DNA from 2 places in the Flavitalea sp. genome. Region 1 is predicted to be linked to the other one. Evidence: riboswitches for the same ligand, from Rfam matches in the RefSeq annotation. Region 1 holds a riboswitch; the other holds the start of a gene.
What was found. Region 1 has a riboswitch for S-adenosylmethionine ahead of VK664_RS28705 (SusC/RagA family TonB-linked outer membrane protein). Riboswitches for the same ligand answer to the same signal wherever they lie in the genome.
Positions count from the first base shown of each region.

Region 2: it holds a riboswitch for S-adenosylmethionine, as region 1 does, so the genes downstream of both, VK664_RS07485 (trans-sulfuration enzyme family protein) here and VK664_RS28705 (SusC/RagA family TonB-linked outer membrane protein) in region 1, are expected to answer to the same signal.

Region 1 is NZ_DATHKG010000181.1:33,284-41,535, forward strand. It holds gene VK664_RS28700 (SusD/RagB family nutrient-binding outer membrane lipoprotein) at 1-842, opposite strand, end outside; gene VK664_RS28705 (SusC/RagA family TonB-linked outer membrane protein) at 920-4,093, opposite strand; SAM riboswitch class I at 4,491-4,594, opposite strand; gene VK664_RS28710 (CE1 family esterase) at 4,921-5,853, shown strand; gene VK664_RS28715 (DUF3592 domain-containing protein) at 5,903-6,346, shown strand; gene VK664_RS28720 (molybdopterin-dependent oxidoreductase) at 6,519-7,211, shown strand; gene VK664_RS28725 (AGE family epimerase/isomerase) at 7,221-8,252, opposite strand, start outside.
Region 2 is NZ_DATHKG010000046.1:49,161-57,412, forward strand. It holds gene VK664_RS07480 (O-acetylhomoserine aminocarboxypropyltransferase/cysteine synthase family protein) at 1-7, opposite strand, end outside; gene VK664_RS07485 (trans-sulfuration enzyme family protein) at 91-1,293, opposite strand; SAM riboswitch class I at 1,480-1,589, opposite strand; gene VK664_RS07490 (porin family protein) at 1,930-2,607, opposite strand; gene VK664_RS07495 (OmpA family protein) at 2,656-3,333, opposite strand; gene uvrA (excinuclease ABC subunit UvrA) at 3,614-6,505, shown strand; gene VK664_RS07505 (5' nucleotidase, NT5C type) at 6,513-7,040, shown strand; gene VK664_RS07510 (T9SS type A sorting domain-containing protein) at 7,376-7,774, opposite strand; gene VK664_RS07515 (outer membrane beta-barrel protein) at 7,828-8,252, opposite strand, start outside.

The sequences.
Region 1 (8,252 bases):
GGATCATTTAACTGGAACAATTTATCAGTCACGGTTTTGCTTATCCGATAATCATCTCTTGTTTCAAATAAAGCGCTGACGGGATTCTGTTGTGGCGAAGTAAGATATATTAACTGTGCATTATCAGCATTGTCGCTGATCAAAACATCGCCCGCAGCATTGATTTCATCAAGCACTTGTTTTGATTTAGCTGGCTCTTTGTCTGCAATGCGAAGGGCAATCCGCAACCTTAAAGAGTTAGCCAGTTTTTGCCATTTCGTAATATTACCTGAATAGATAATGTCACCGGATATTGCCTTGCCGGAAGGTTGTAGCAATGATTTCGCCGTTTTCAGTTCTTCAAGCAAGCCAAAATAAATGTCTTTCTGTTTGTCATAAGCTGGCGATATATATTTATCAAGAGCAGCAGCCTGAGTATACGGCACATCGCCATAAGCATCTGTCATTAACTGAAAGATCCAGGACCGGAGGATAATGGCAACTCCTTTATAATTTGGGTTAGCTGTTTCGTCTGCCAGTTTTATGATCTCATTCAGATTCGTGATGCCCTGTGAATAACCGGTCGTCCAAAGACTCGTAAAGCTACTGTTGGAAAATATAAAACGATCTTCTTCCGTATACTGAATCTTAGCCCAGTGCTGTACAAAAAGAAGACTTGAATTCATGGTATTTGCTGTTCCCCAGTATGCATCGACGGTATTTTTTATTGCACCGGTCAAAAGATAATCCGGCTGCGCATTTTCAGTGGCATTGGGATTTGTATTTACTTCGTCGAGCTCCTTGTTGCAGGCTGTTAAACCAATCGCAAGGAAAAGCGCTATATGATAAACTGTTTTTTTCATGATTGATGCTGTTTTGAATTCTGTGATGCTGTTTTGAATTCGGTGATGTTGATTTGAATCCGGTAATGCTGGTTTGATTAGAATCTAAGGTTGATATTAAATCCATAACTGCGTGTTGTTGGATTTGAGAGACTTTCCAATCCCTGGCCATTACCTGTATTGAAAGCCACTTCCGGATCGATGTCATCAACGTTTCTATGTATGATATAAAGATTCCGGCCAACCAGTGACACTGAAGCACCGACAAGACCTATCGAACGAATCCATTTTACAGGAAGATTATAACTCAGCTTTACTTCACGCAGCTTTACATAAGAAGCATCAAAAATATTCGCTTCATCGATTGTGCGGAACGACTTATAATATTGTTGAGCCGGTAAAATTTTTGAATTTGCTTTCCCGTCTTCGGTTACGCCGTTAAATATAATACCATCGTCGTATACGGTTTCGCCTGCAGGTGCAGAGGAGCCCTGTTCAAGTTTAACTGTACCATTTGCTTTGTTATTGCCGGGATAGTAATAAAACAAACCACCATTCTCGGCTCCTCTTCCAGGCAAGGTGGATGCGAGCACACCTGTATACGTGCCCGTTGCAAAAGTGCCGTTGTATATGGAACCTCCAAAGCTTCCATCTATCAACACTCCAAGACTAAAGCCTTTAAAAGAAAAAGTGTTGCTTATACCGCCGATCCAATCAGGAGTGTATTTCCCGAGAACTCTTTTCGTCGGATCTATTTTTGGAGTACCGGTTGCATTTACAATAATATTGTTTGCATCATCTCTTAGAAACGCGTTCCCAAATAAGGTTCCATAAGGCTGACCAACTGCCGCTATGACCTGGGCTGAATTAGTAGCGATCACATAATTCTGAAGCAACCCTTCCTGGTCGAGTTCTATCACCTTAGATCTGTTCAATGCGTAATTAAGGTCGATATCCCAGGTGAACTGGCTTTTGACAGGTGTAATTCCTAATTGAACTTCAAACCCTTTGTTATTTATCTCTCCGGCATTGAGCAACTTGGAGCGGTAGCCTGTGGCAGGACTTACATCCACACTAAGTATCTGGTCATAGCTGTTTGTGTTATAAAAACTCAGGTCAACTTTTACCCTTTTATTCCATAAAACTGCTTCAGCACCAAGTTCAGTTGAATTTGTTGTTTCTGGTTTAAGATCCGGATTCAGGTAAGCTGTGGATGCATTAAGCTGTGGGTAAGCTCCATAAGGTGCTCCAAACACATATGTGTTAAGCAACCTATATGGATCGGCATCCTTACCAACCTTCGACCAGCCACCCCTGATCTTAGCATAATTGAGAACGTTGCTTTGGATCTGGAGCGCTTCCGTTAATACCACGCTACCGTTGAATGAAGGATAGAAGTAAGAACGGTTGGCTGCGGGCAAGGTAGACGTCCAATCGTTCCTGCCAGTTACGTTTAAAAACAAATAATTCCTGAAGCCTAACTGCGCAGAACCAAATACACTATAAGACTTGAGCTTGCTATAGTTGTTAGATGATATTAAAGGATCCCTTGAATTGGTTAATGAGTAAAGACCAGCCACAGCCAACCTTGGAGCGCTCTGGTCATTCTGCTCAATATAGCGTGACCTGATATTACCACCTGCAAGTGCTTCAACGGTAAAATCCTTGTTGATGCGTTTATCATAATTAAACGTTCCTTCAGTATTTGTTTCATTTACTGTAAACGCGCTTTCAGAATACGATCCAAAAGGAGCACCGTTTGTACCATAAGCAACTTTTATTTTCCTGCGATCATTATAATAGTCGGTACCGGAACGGAAATTAAAACTCAGACCTTCAATTATTTTATAATTCAGGGCAACACTACCTATCAAACGGTTTCGTCTTTGTTCAACTGTGTTTTCATAAGCAATAAAATAGGGATTACTATAATAGCTATTGTTCCAGTTGAAAGGAACACCATTTTCATCACGATATGGTTTCAGGCGGTTTATATCAACCTGCCTTCCGAACCATGTGTATTGCAGCATCGTGCTTGTTGCACGGGTACCACCTGTTCCGGGAAGATTGTCTGAAGCAAGACGGCTATAATTTGCATCGACAGTAACAGCGAGCTTTGGAGTTACCCGGAGCGTAGTATTTAACGCAAATGAATTTTTGCCCTGCCCGGAGTTCGGTATTACTCCTTCTTGTTTCAGATTGTTAAATGAAACACGATAATCAACTTTCTCGGTTGCGTCTGCAATTGAAATCCCATTGGTAGCTACATAACCTGTCCTGAAAAAATCTCTTACGTTATCAGGATGAGCAACAAATGGAACCGGTTCACCTTTGGAATAGAACTGTGGGATTAGTCTTCCGTCAAGTCTTGGCCCCCAGCTTTCATCAACTCCATCGTTTATACCTGCTCCTTTTCCATCCACATAACTAAACTTTCCTTCAGAGCCCTGGCCATAAGAATTCTGGTATTCCGGTAGTGTAAGCAAACTTTCAAAAACAACATTTGAGTTTACCGTAATGCCTAAACCTTTTTTGGTTTTGCCTGTTTTTGTCTTGATAAGGATCACACCGGCAGCGGCCCTTGATCCATAAAGTGCGGCAGCATTCGGGCCCTTCAATACACTTATAGATTCAATATCATCAGGATTGATATCTGAGATTGTGTTTGCATAATCCCGTGCACCACCGGAATTTAATTGAGAGTTGTCAACTGGAATGCCGTTGATAATAAATAGAGGCTGGTTATTGCCCGAAATAGAAGTTTCCCCGCGAATAACAATCCTTGATGATCCCATATCACCCTGGCTGTTCGTGATCCTTACCCCGGCAACTTTACCAGCAAGTGCATTTACCAGGTTAGGTGTCTTTACTTCTGCGATATCCTCTGTTTTAAGCTCCTGTACTGCATAGCCAAGTGATTTCTTTTGCCTGGAGATTCCCAGTGCGGTTACTACAACTTCATCAAGGGCGTTGTCGCCGGGCTGTAAAACGATCTGGAGCGGAGCGTTAATGTTTTCCGTTTTGATCTCACTGGTCTGAAACCCAATATAAGAAAATACCAGCTGGTCATTCGAAGAAACAGTAATAGTGAATAAACCCTGTGCATCAGTAAGAACATTTTGCTGGCTGTTCTTAACCTTTACAGTTACACCCACCAACAACTCACCTGCGGCGGAACGTACCGTTCCGGTTAACGTTTTTGTTTGTGCCACAAGAACGTTGGTAAATAGCAATAATAAGATTGGAATAAAAAATCTAATTGTTTTAAACATAGTAAACCTGGTTAATAGTTTGATTGTCCGATACCGGCATAGCTGTGCCAAATGGCTTCCTGCATGGTAATAACTTACCCGCGGTACCAAACCAATTTTCAAAAATTCAATAAACGAGATTTGAATAAATTACATCATCACTTTAGTGTCGCGATAAACAGCAACAACAACGCATTGAGCTGCGTTTAAGCGATTTAATGTACACAGGTAATTTACTGGAGCACTGTTGATAGGCATTAAAAGTTGTCATCGTTGTTTTTTTACACTGTTTGAGTCACAGGCCTGGCAAATCGTTGATTCTTTTTCCTTATCAATGTACAGGGAGCATTTAAAAACGAAAAGCACCCCGTTAATCAGGAGTGCTTTGTTATGTTGACATATTTAATGCAAAACTTCTGACTTAACTATCCCGTACGTAGGGGATGGAATTAGCACCATTTCCAATCATGGACGGTTGCTAAGGCGTCGCAGGGCCATTCCCTCAGCCTTTCTTGATAAGTGTTGTAAGAACTAGCGCAAAGATAATACAGAAATCTTATCAGTCTATAAAAAGCATAGGGTTTATCAAAAATAAATTTTCAAGAAAAGTTTACAGTTATTCTTTCCGCGAATTTTGTGATTGATATTGTTCAATTACTGACTGTTGAAAAATTACTGACTATTGAAATGCAGTTAATTACCGAGATCTTTTTTCGCAACCAGCGCTACAAGCATACCTAAAACAACCGCACATGGAACAAAAAATCATATAACATTTAAACGCTGCGACGTTTTGTAAGTCTATATTACGACGATGACCCCTAAAATATCTGTCCATAAACCAAAACATGAATAAAATTCGAATTATATACCATATATTTATGGTTATCAGCGTCTTATGTATCAGGTGTGGCAAAGACTCACCGGCGCCTCAAAAGATTTTTCGTTTTACGGGAACCATAAGCGTTGACGGCCTGGAAAGGACCTACCTGTTAAACCTGCCGCCATCTTATTATGAATCAAACGAGCTTTCGCTGGTGATTGCTTTGCATGGTGGTGGAGGAAACGCTGAACAATTTGAAAGCTCAACAGGTCTCACCGATAAAGCTAATGCCTCTGATTTTATTGTTGTTTATCCAAACGGCGTAAAGAGCACGGGTATTTTGAAAGCACAAACCTGGAATGGTGGAAGCTGTTGCGATTATGCTGTCGAAAAAAATATCGATGATGTTAAATTCATCAGTCAACTCATCGATCTTCTTGTAAGGAATTATAAAATCAATCCAAAAAAAGTTTACGCTACCGGGCATTCAAATGGTGGTCTCATGGCTTACCGACTGGCTTGCGAACTTGCGTGGAAGATTGCAGCTATTGCACCAAACGCTTGCAGTATGTCGGTTACAAAACCCTGCGATTCATCCAGACCGGTCCCCGTTCTTCATATGCATTCGGTTAATGACAAGAATGTTCCTTATAAGGGTGGATACGGCGATGGTGTTTCGAAAGCCTATTTTGCTCCGGTTGATTCAGTATTGAATGTGTGGTCGGCCATAAATGCCTGCGGAACCAAGGCACAAAAAGTTGCGGATAATCCTGGTTACACATTTTTCAAATGGTCCGATTGCCTGAACCAGGTTAATATCAATTATTATCTTACCAAAGATGGCGCACATGCATGGCCGGGAGGAGAGCCGGGAAGTGCATTAGGAGATTCGCCTTCAAAAGTTATAAAAGCCAACGACCTGCTATGGGATTTTTTTCAACAATTTCAGTTACCTTAATAGTACTGAAATAGTGCTGACTTTACTTGCAACCTGAATTTGTAATTCAATGATAATACGACGCTCAGTATTTGTTTTGACAATAGCAAGCCTCATTGCTGTGCCACTGTTGATCAATAAACTGATCTGGATCTCAAAAACGAAAACAACAACCGGGGTAATGTCATTCGAGGGAATGGGTAATGCCGGTGACATGCTTCGTTCTACCTATTCGGTATTTTATTTTGAACATGATGCAGACACGACCTGGTTTAACAGCAGTGCAAATATCAGTTATAAACCAGGCGACCTGGCACCAGTACGTTACAACACTGCAAATCCCGCTGATGCCCGATTAAATACATTTCTTTCTATCTGGCTTGGCACCCTGCTTGCCGGTGGTATACCTTTGTTGGTATTACTGGTCATTTTCCTCAATCGCCATATCGTTCCACATAATAATGATATCAGGCTTTCAAAAAAGAAGCCATTCATATTCCTGCACAGTGCATAGCAATAGTGGGCTAGCTCACTACAAGAAATCAAGTCCCTAAAATTGTTTAATTTTGTCTGTGCCAGTATTTTATTCACAAATCATTCATAAGTCCTATGAATTCGTTTCATAATTCATAACTCATAATTCATAATTTTCTTCCTCATCACTCATCACTCATATTAAAATGGTCATGGGAGACTCCGAAAAACTACATCGAATTGTCGAAGCCAGAATGAAATTAAAGGCCCGCTTCGAAGATAAAATCAGGGACACACCTTCTGTTTCTGATTCAAAGCCTCTCGGTTCAGGTAAACCAAACAGGCACGGGATGCCAGAGCTTCCTGTTGGCCAGACTGTAACAAAAAAATGGCCGGTCCTCGATCTTGGTACACAACCTGAAATTTCAAATACAGAGTGGCGGCTTACATTGAACGGTGCAGTTGATCATCCTGTTGTGTTAAACTGGGAGGACTTTATGGCCTTACCACAAACAGAAGATGTCTCCGATTTTCATTGTGTAACCACCTGGTCAAAACTGAATATGAGCTGGAAAGGTGTCCGACTGCTGGATCTGGCAGCATTGGTACAGGTGAAAGATACGGCCACTCATATCTTATGTTATGGTTATGATGAATACACGACTAACATATCATTGGAAGAAGCGCTTAAACCTGATGTACTGCTGGTGCATATTGCAGAAAATAATCCTTTACCAAAGGAACATGGCGGGCCGGTAAGAATGATTACCCCGCAGCTTTATGCCTGGAAAGGCTCGAAATGGATAAACCGGATTGAATTTCTTACACATAACAGATTAGGTTTCTGGGAAAGAAATGGATATTCGAATACTGCATACCCGTGGCGCAATGACCGGTATATGTAGTTTATTAAATCATTTCTTTTCGAGCATTCGTATACAATTACTCAATGACCGGAAATTATGATAAGTCGCCTTCCAGATATGTGATTTGGCCGAGGTTTTTCTGGCGGGATCATGATCTATCCCTTCTTCATACCAATCACCATGTACATGATCGATAAGATTCAACTGAACATAATTCCATAATTCCAGGAATTTGTCTGCATAGTTCAGTTTATCGGAAGGATACAATTGCGAAAATATCATGAGGGTATTTAATCCTTCGGCCTGGGCCCACCAGTTTTTACTTTGTTTGATGATGCTGATGGTATCACTGTTTCTAAAATAATATCCCTGGTCATAAAAACCTGCCAGTGCGTGATCCCAGCCATTGCGCAATGAGTGATCAACCATCTTTTTTCCAATAGCGAGTGTTTTTTTATCATCGTGATTACCGAGGATCTCCGTGGCTTCCATCATCAGGTAGGCAGTTTCAACATCGTGTCCGAATGAAACATGATCCAGGGATCGTCGCTGAAGTATTATATCCCGGGTTGAATCTTTATTCGAAACAGGTTTCCATTCGGGTGTAAAAAATAACTGCAGATATCCTTTGGGATGAACCATCGTATCCCTAATCAATAAGAGCATTTCCTGTAACCTTGTTTTCAAAAGCGGATCGGGCCAAACAGCATACAACTCAGTAAAGGCCTCCAGTATATGAATGGAACTGTTCTGATCCTTGTAACCAAGATCAGATGCAAGCGGTGTGCCCGAATCGCGGCGAATAGGTTTCCCCGATCTTTCCAGGTGTTGATAGTAGCCTTTGTATACAGGGTCAAGACTATTTTTCTCGAGCCAGCCGAAAGCTTTTTTTGCGAGTTCCAGTACCTGGGGGTCACGGGAGGTTTTATAATATGCTGCGAGCGCGTATAAACCGAAGGCATTCCCGTATGCCTCCTTCCGTTCGGATATCATATCACCCTTCCTGTTTACAAGTGTATAAAATCCGCCATATTGTTTGTCCCACATCTTGTCTCTGAGAAAAAAATAACCATGTCGCGC
Region 2 (8,252 bases), on a different contig from region 1:
TGCTCATGATCGTTGTTTTTTAGAGTTTTGAAGCAGGCGCTTTCGTTAAATGAAGATTGCTTAATAAAAATACTTATAAAATGGAGAATACTATTTTAGTAAAGTTAAAGGGACAAAAGATTCGGAACTATCCCCTAAACTGGTATTTATTTTTATTTTTTTCAGGCTCTTGTCGAGATCCGCAATCAGGTCATCCACATCCTCCAGTCCCACACTCAACCTGATCAGGCTATCGGCAACACCGGCCGCACGGCGTCTTTCGGTTGGTATTGATTTATGGGTCATTTGTGCGGGATGACAAAGCAGACTTTTGATGCCCCCCAGGCTCTCAGCCAGTTTGAACAGCTCAGTAGACGTAACGACCAGATTTGCAGCGCTTTCGGTATCATTTTTCAAAGTGAAAGATACAATTCCTCCAAATCCCTTTGATTGTTTTGCTGCAATTTTGTGATTAGGATGGGAAGCGAGCCCCGGATAAAATACCTTATCAACCGCAGGGTGAGCTACCAGCCATTCAGCAACTGCCTGGGCGTTGATACAATGTTGTTTTATCCGCAATGGCAGTGTCTCAATTCCCCGGATAAGCAACCAGCTATCGAAAGGACCTAATATGTTGCCGCAGGCATTTTGCATGAATTTTACCTTAGCGCCCAGTTCACGATCTTTTGTAATGACCAGGCCTGCAATAATATCGCTGTGCCCGCCGAGATATTTAGTAGCGGAATGTACTACAATATCAGCTCCCAGCGAAAGAGGTTTTTGCAATGCGGGTGAAGCAAAAGTATTATCCACGCAAAGTAAACAGTTATTGGATTTTGCGATACGTGCGATTGCTTCGATATCTGCAATTTTCAGTGTTGGATTGGTGGGTGTTTCAATCCAGATTAATTTTGTATTTGGAGTTACCGCATTGAAGACATTTGCGGGGTCAGTTGCATCAACATATTGAACCGTGATTCCGAATTTTTCATAAACCTGGGTGAAAAGCCTGAATGCACCACCATAGATATCATCTACCGCAATAATTTCATCGCCCGATTTTAATAATTTTAACACGGCGTCGATAGCTGCCAGTCCGCTTCCAAAAGCAAGTCCTACCGTACCATTTTCAAGTTCTGCTACGATGTCTTCGAGTGCCGCCCGGGTCGGGTTACCGCTTCTTGCATAATCATAACCTTTGTTTACACCCGGCGCTTCCTGTACAAAAGTGGAGGTCTGATAAATAGGAACGGAAATAGCGCCTGTTTGTTCGTCGACGGGGATACTGTGAATGAGCTTTGTTGAATCCTGCATTACTAAATGTTTTACTGTTTAAAAATGTTTTACCGTTTAAAGAATGATCCCGCAATCGCAGAATCAATCATGAACATTTCTTATCAGCGGACACAGCTCTATTGACCAGTTATGGCACAAAAAAAGCTCTTCCGTAAAGTCAGAAGAGCTTAAAATATATTGAAGATATTTATGAGCGTTGAATCTGACTTATCTGCCTCCCGACAGGGAGATGGAATTGGCACCTTATCACGATTGCTCGCGACAGGTTGTCAAGGCTTCCCAGGGCCATTACCCTCAGCCTTTCTAGATAAGAATGATTAAAGAACTGCGACAAAGATAGAGCAGAATTGCAAACCACCAAAAAGTTCAGCGACTTTTTCAAAAAAAAGTCTATTTAACTAGTAGACTTCTTTTATTTCATAGACTGATTGGAGAACCGGTGTTCCCCGCAAATTTATTTGTTAACAAAAACCAAAAAGTGTTGCAGGCAACTGCAACACTTTTTGGTGATCGTCACTGTTGATGATTAAGACCGATCAGCTAAGCGTCACTGTTGATGATTGAGACTTATTATCATCATTGTTAACCATTTGAAATTATCAGTCAATCGTATTGTTAACAATTGACTGATGAGCTCCTGTTTTGAAGTTATAGTTAAAATCTATATCCGACTGATAAACCGAACCCTGTGTTTGCAGCCCTGGAGTCTGTGCCTGGCATAGCATAATTATCTGGATTGATATTTACTAAACCAAGTTGTGCATTCAACTGGGCAGAAAACCGATTAGTGAATTCATATCCGAAAAGTATATTTGCGCCTGCATCAAATGGTTTGAAATAAACTACATTTGGATCAATGTCATCCGCATTAACCTTGCCCTTGAACTTAACTTTCCTGTCATCTCCATCTGTCTTGTACTTTCCGCCAATACCATAAGCAACATAAGGTCCGAAACCAACCAATAATTTACCATTACCAATAACGGGTTTATATAAAAGATTCACTGGAATCTCGATATAGGAAAGGTTGAGCGTTGGATCTCCACCAAATGCATCATTAAATTTTGTTCCCTTAGTTGAAAATAACAAACCCGGTTGTACATAAAATTCTGGTGCAATTGGTATCTCTGCATTCACTCCAACATGAAACCTCGGAACGAGTTTGTTTTCCAGCCTATCATCGCTGGCATCGCGGCCATTGATATTTTGCAAATTTAAACCGGCCCGAACACCAAAGGTTGTTCCGCCAACTTCAACGCTTTGTGACTGTGCCATAGATGCCGTCGATAATAAACCTAACGCTGCGATTGCTGCTAAACTTAATTTTTTCATATTCTGTTTTTTAAATTAATACTTTCTTTAAGTGACGATTGGAGTGACCTAACTTCCTGTACCAGATTCTTTTTTCGCGTCTGATTTCATTTTTTCATTTGCGGTGATCAGGAATTCCACACGACGATTCTGGCTTTTCCCGTCTTCGGTATCATTACCATATTTTGGTGCAGTTTCACCAAATCCTTTTGTTACAATTCTTCCTGTAGGTACACCTTTCTCGCGGAGATAACCTGCAACTGAACTTGCCCTGCGATCAGACAAGGTTTTGTTGTGTGCATCTGTTCCATCGCTGTCTGTATGTCCCTGAATCTCGATGTTAGTATCGGGATATTTAGTAAGCACATCTTTCAGTTCGTTCAGATTAGATTCAGCGGCAGATGACAAATCGGCCTTATCAACGGCGAATAGAACTTTATTGTTAAACTCAACCACTATTCCTTCGCCTACACGTTCAACCTTGGCACCTGGAACTTCGTTTTTAATTTCTTCTGCTTGTTTGTCCATCTTGCGTCCGATAACGGCGCCTGTAACACCACCGACTGCTGCACCGATGATAGCACCCATTGCAGTGTTTCCTGCGGCCCTACCGATAACTGCACCTGCTGCAGCACCACCACCGACACCAATTGCGGCACCTTTCTGGGTTTTGTTCATGCTTTTACAACCGGATAAAACAATGATTGACGAAATGAGGATTAAAAAGAATTTACTTAGTGTTTTCATATTTTTCATTTTGTTCTGACCACCATTTTCAAAGATCATACCATGTCGATCCGGCTGGGGAGGCCTCAACGTGAATTAAGTGTATATAATTGCCACTCTAAGTGTTTAAATACCCAACTACCCTAGCTTTAACAAAAAAATGCGGCTTTCATATGAACAATTTTTGTTTATCACCGGCAACAATTTCCCTGAATTTTCTACACAAAACGGCTCCTGTTCCAACTCTAATTGAACCTCTTTAAACCTGATTTGTTCGTATCTTTGCAATTCGCAAAAAATTATGGCAAAATCAAAAACAGCAGTTGTTGACAAGCTCCCGTCAACAAATGGAAATAGCATACACAATCATGAGTTAATCGAGGTATTTGGAGCCAGGGTTCATAATCTTAAGAATATAGATATCAGCATACCCAAGAACCAACTTGTAGTTATCACCGGTATAAGTGGTTCAGGAAAATCTTCACTCGCATTCGATACTATCTATGCTGAGGGTCAGCGAAGATATATGGAAAGCTTCGGGGCCTATGCCAGGCAATTCATTGGTGATATGGAGAGACCCGACGTTGATAAAATCACCGGCCTGTCGCCTGTTATTTCCATTGAGCAAAAAACAACAAATAAAAATCCCCGTTCTACAGTTGGTACGATCACTGAAGTATATGATTTCATGCGTTTACTTTATGCGCGCATTGGAGAAGCCTTTAGTTATCATACTGGTAAAAAAATGATCAAGTTTAGTGAAGAGGAGATTGTTGACAATATTTATAAAAAGTTCAAAGGAAAAAAAATAACGCTGCTTGCACCCATTGTAAGAGGGCGTAAAGGACACTATCGTGAATTGTTTGAAGACATCAGGAAGAAGGGATATGTAAAAGTGAGGGTTGATGGTGAGGTCAAAGACCTGGCAGCAAAGATGCAGGTTGATCGTTACAAAATTCATGACATCGAAGTGGTTATAGATCGCCTGGCTGTTACGGAGGAGATGCGGACCAGGGTCAGCCAAAGTGTTCAGAAGTCTCTTCAGACCGGTAAGGATCTGATGTTTTTGTTATTGAACGATGACAACAAGATTATTCAGTACTCTAAACAATTGATGTGTGAAGATACCGGGCTCAGTTATGAAGAGCCATCTCCAAATTCCTTTTCATTCAACTCGCCTTATGGAGCCTGCCCGGTTTGTAAGGGTCTTGGTAATGTTTACCAAATAAGTCTCGAGGCTATAATTCCTGATCCTTCGTTTAGTATTAACGAAGGTGCAATTGTTCCTTTGGGTGCTGAAAGAGAAAGCCAGGTATACAAGCAGGTACAGCAGTTGGCGCGCAAGCATAAGTTCAGCCTGGATAAACCGGTAAAGGATCTGAACGAAAAGTCATTAAACCTGATTCTGTATGGAAATGAAACCGGGCCTGTTGAAGACATACCTGATTTTGATGATGTGGTTGCAAACGGCGAGATATATTTAAGCGAATATGAAGGCCTTGTTCCCCAATTAAAAAGATGGTTTGCAGGTGGTACCAGTGATTCACTGAGGGAATGGGTTGAACAGTTTATGGAACTGAAGACCTGTGATGAATGCAAGGGTGCAAGACTTAAGAAAGAAAGTCTTTGGTTTAAGGTTGATGAGAAAAATATTTCGGAACTCAGCGATCTCAATCTCGATAAACTGATGAATTGGTTTGGGGGAATCGAAAAACGCTTAAATAACAAACAAAATATCATTGGTAAAGACGTCGTTAAAGAGATCAGGGAAAGACTCCAGTTTCTCCTGGATGTCGGCCTCAATTATCTCAGTCTTAACCGACCCTCAAGGACACTGAGTGGTGGTGAATCGCAGCGGATCAGGCTGGCAACTCAAATTGGTTCGCAACTGCAGGGTATTACTTACATACTCGATGAGCCAAGTATCGGACTTCATCAGCGCGATAATCATCGACTGATTAAAGCACTGACCAATCTCCGCGACATAGGTAATAGTATTATTGTAGTAGAACATGATAAAGACATCATGCTTGCATCCGATTACCTGGTTGATATCGGACCTAAGGCCGGCGCTCATGGCGGCAGGATAGTAGCTGAAGGTAAACCATCATACTTGTTAACCTTAGACACCCTGACTTCTTCATACTTAAACGGGAAACAATCAATACCTGTTCCGAAAGAAAGAAGAAAAGGAAACGGAAAAGTACTTGAGTTGAAAGGAGCTCAAGGAAATAATCTTAAAAATGTTAGCACTGTTTTCCCGCTTGGTAAATTTATTGTTGTGACGGGTGTGAGCGGCAGTGGGAAGTCGACATTGATCAACGAAACGCTTTACCCGATACTTAGTCAGCATGCATTTAATTCGAAGACTAACCCGCTGAAATATAAAAGTGTTAAGGGTCTTGAACATATTGATAAGGTAATCGAGATCGATCAAAGTCCTATAGGACGAACACCAAGATCCAATCCATCAACATATTGCGGGTTCTTCACCGATATCCGGACCTTATTCGCATCTGTGCCTGAAGCCAAGATCAGGGGATACACTGCCGGCAGGTTTTCCTTTAATGTTAAGAATGGCCGTTGTGATGTTTGTGAGGGCGGTGGTATGCGGGTAATTGAAATGAATTTCCTGCCGGATGTTTATGTGCATTGTGAGAAATGCCAGGGTAAAAGATATAACAGGGAAACGCTGGAGATCAGGTATAAAGGAAAATCAATAAGCGATGTACTTGATATGACAGTTGAAGAAGCTGTTGAATTTTTTCAGAATGTACCTTACATTTATCGAAAGATCAAAGTACTTGAGGAAGTAGGTTTAGGTTATATAACACTGGGCCAGTCGGCGGTGACTTTAAGCGGAGGTGAAGCCCAACGTGTAAAGCTTGCAACAGAACTGGGAAAAAAAGATACCGGTAAGACTTTTTATATCCTGGATGAGCCTACTACCGGTCTTCATTTCGAAGACATCCGTCACCTCCTTGATGTGTTGAATAAACTTGTTGACAGAGGTAACACTGTTCTTGTAATCGAGCATAATATGGATGTTATTAAAGTGGCCGATCATGTAATAGATTTAGGTCCGGAAGGTGGTGATGGCGGCGGTTTGATATTATTTGAGGGAGTTCCCGAGGACCTGGTTAAAGTAACAGCAAGCCATACAGGCAGGTTTTTAAAAGTAGAACTCAAATAAATGATAAATGGATAGAATTATCGTTGACATGGATGAAGTAATCGCTGACCCTATGGGAGCGATGATAGAATGGTATGAAAAGGAATACGGCAGGAGTGTAGATTGGAAAAAGATGCTTGTCGGCTCATGGGTTTTGGGTTTCCCCGAAGAACATCAGAGATTAATACTTGACAGGCTTCATTCGCCGGGTTTCTTTCGCCATCTGCCGGTGATGGATGATAGTGTACGTGTTCTGAAAGAAATGAATAAAAAGTACGAAGTTTTTATCGTGTCAGCAGCAATGGAATTTCCTAATTCATTGGTTGATAAATATGATTGGTTAATGGAGCATTTTCCATTTTTTAGTTGGAGACAACTTACGCTCTGTGGAGACAAGAAACTTATCAGCGGTGATTACATGATTGACGATCATGTAAAAAACCTGGAACATTTCAAAGGGAAAGCCTATATGTACAGTTCTGCTCATAACCTTGAAAACGCCTATTACGACCGAATCAATAACTGGCAGGAAGCGGCAGAGATTTTCCTGAAATAATAGAAGAATGAAATTATTTTAAGCACAGGATAAAATGAATATTTCAGAATATCAAATGAATCAGGATTCTAATGAATCAGGATATGAATGATTGGGATAGAATAAAAAACCTGGTGATATAAAAAACAAATAGCCGGCAATTGCTCATCGCCGGCTACTGAGGATACTGGAATCGACCAGAAGATTTTATATTTCAATAAGCTAGTGCAGGGAGTGATTATAAAAATCTTTTGTCTCGGGCACTTGATAGGGAACGGATCAGGTTTTTTGACTAACCGGATATTGGATTTATATAATTTCCCTGCCGCTTATTGATCTGTTAAGTCTTATTATATCTATCTGACTATTACCTGGCCGTTTTCAATTCGTTCATCATCGCTAAACACTTCGAACAGGTAATCGCCTTTTTGAATATTTTCAAGAACAGTTGTTTGTTTGTTTTTGATGTTGACTTGTTTGACCAGTTTACCTTCAACATCGAATATAAATAACTGGTATGCTCTGCCATAAATTCCTTTTGCTCCAAAAAACAAGACATGGTGAGTCGCATCGGGATAAAGCCTGATGCCATGTTTCCTGCTTACCTGCTGTTTTTGAATCAGGATTGTATCGCTTAGCGGTTTAGGATAGCTTTCGCTTCTTGCCTGTGCTGATAATATGATCAGCAAACAAAACAATACAAAGCTTCGCCAGCTAATGCCGCAGCAGCAATTAAGGGTTAAGGCTAGTTTCATAGTCGGTTAAGGTACAAGGGTCGGAACAGTACGGAATCTCTCGATCTCAGCAATTAGAAAACTACCGGACAACGGGTTGAATTTCCATAACGGTCACTGGACAGTCGGAATCCAAGTTTGAAACCTATTGAATAATAAGCATCATTATTGGTGGGTGTGCCTCTTTTATTTCCGGTTGTGAAACCATTCACGTTACCACCTGCAGGTATAGACTTGTTTGCCATTCTCTGCGCAAGCTGTGCTTGTGGCAAAGACATATTGCTATAGAATAATGCAGGATCGATATAGTCAGTACTTACATCATCGATATAATCAGTGAATGTTTTTCTGTGTATGATCTCAAGACCCAGATTCACTGACTCACTGAGAAAATATTTTACGCCGAAACCCATTGGAATATTTACCTGGGTAAGTTTGTATTCTTTGCGTTCGGGATACTCAGGGAATCCCTGACCTTCAGTATGTAAAGGTTGCAACG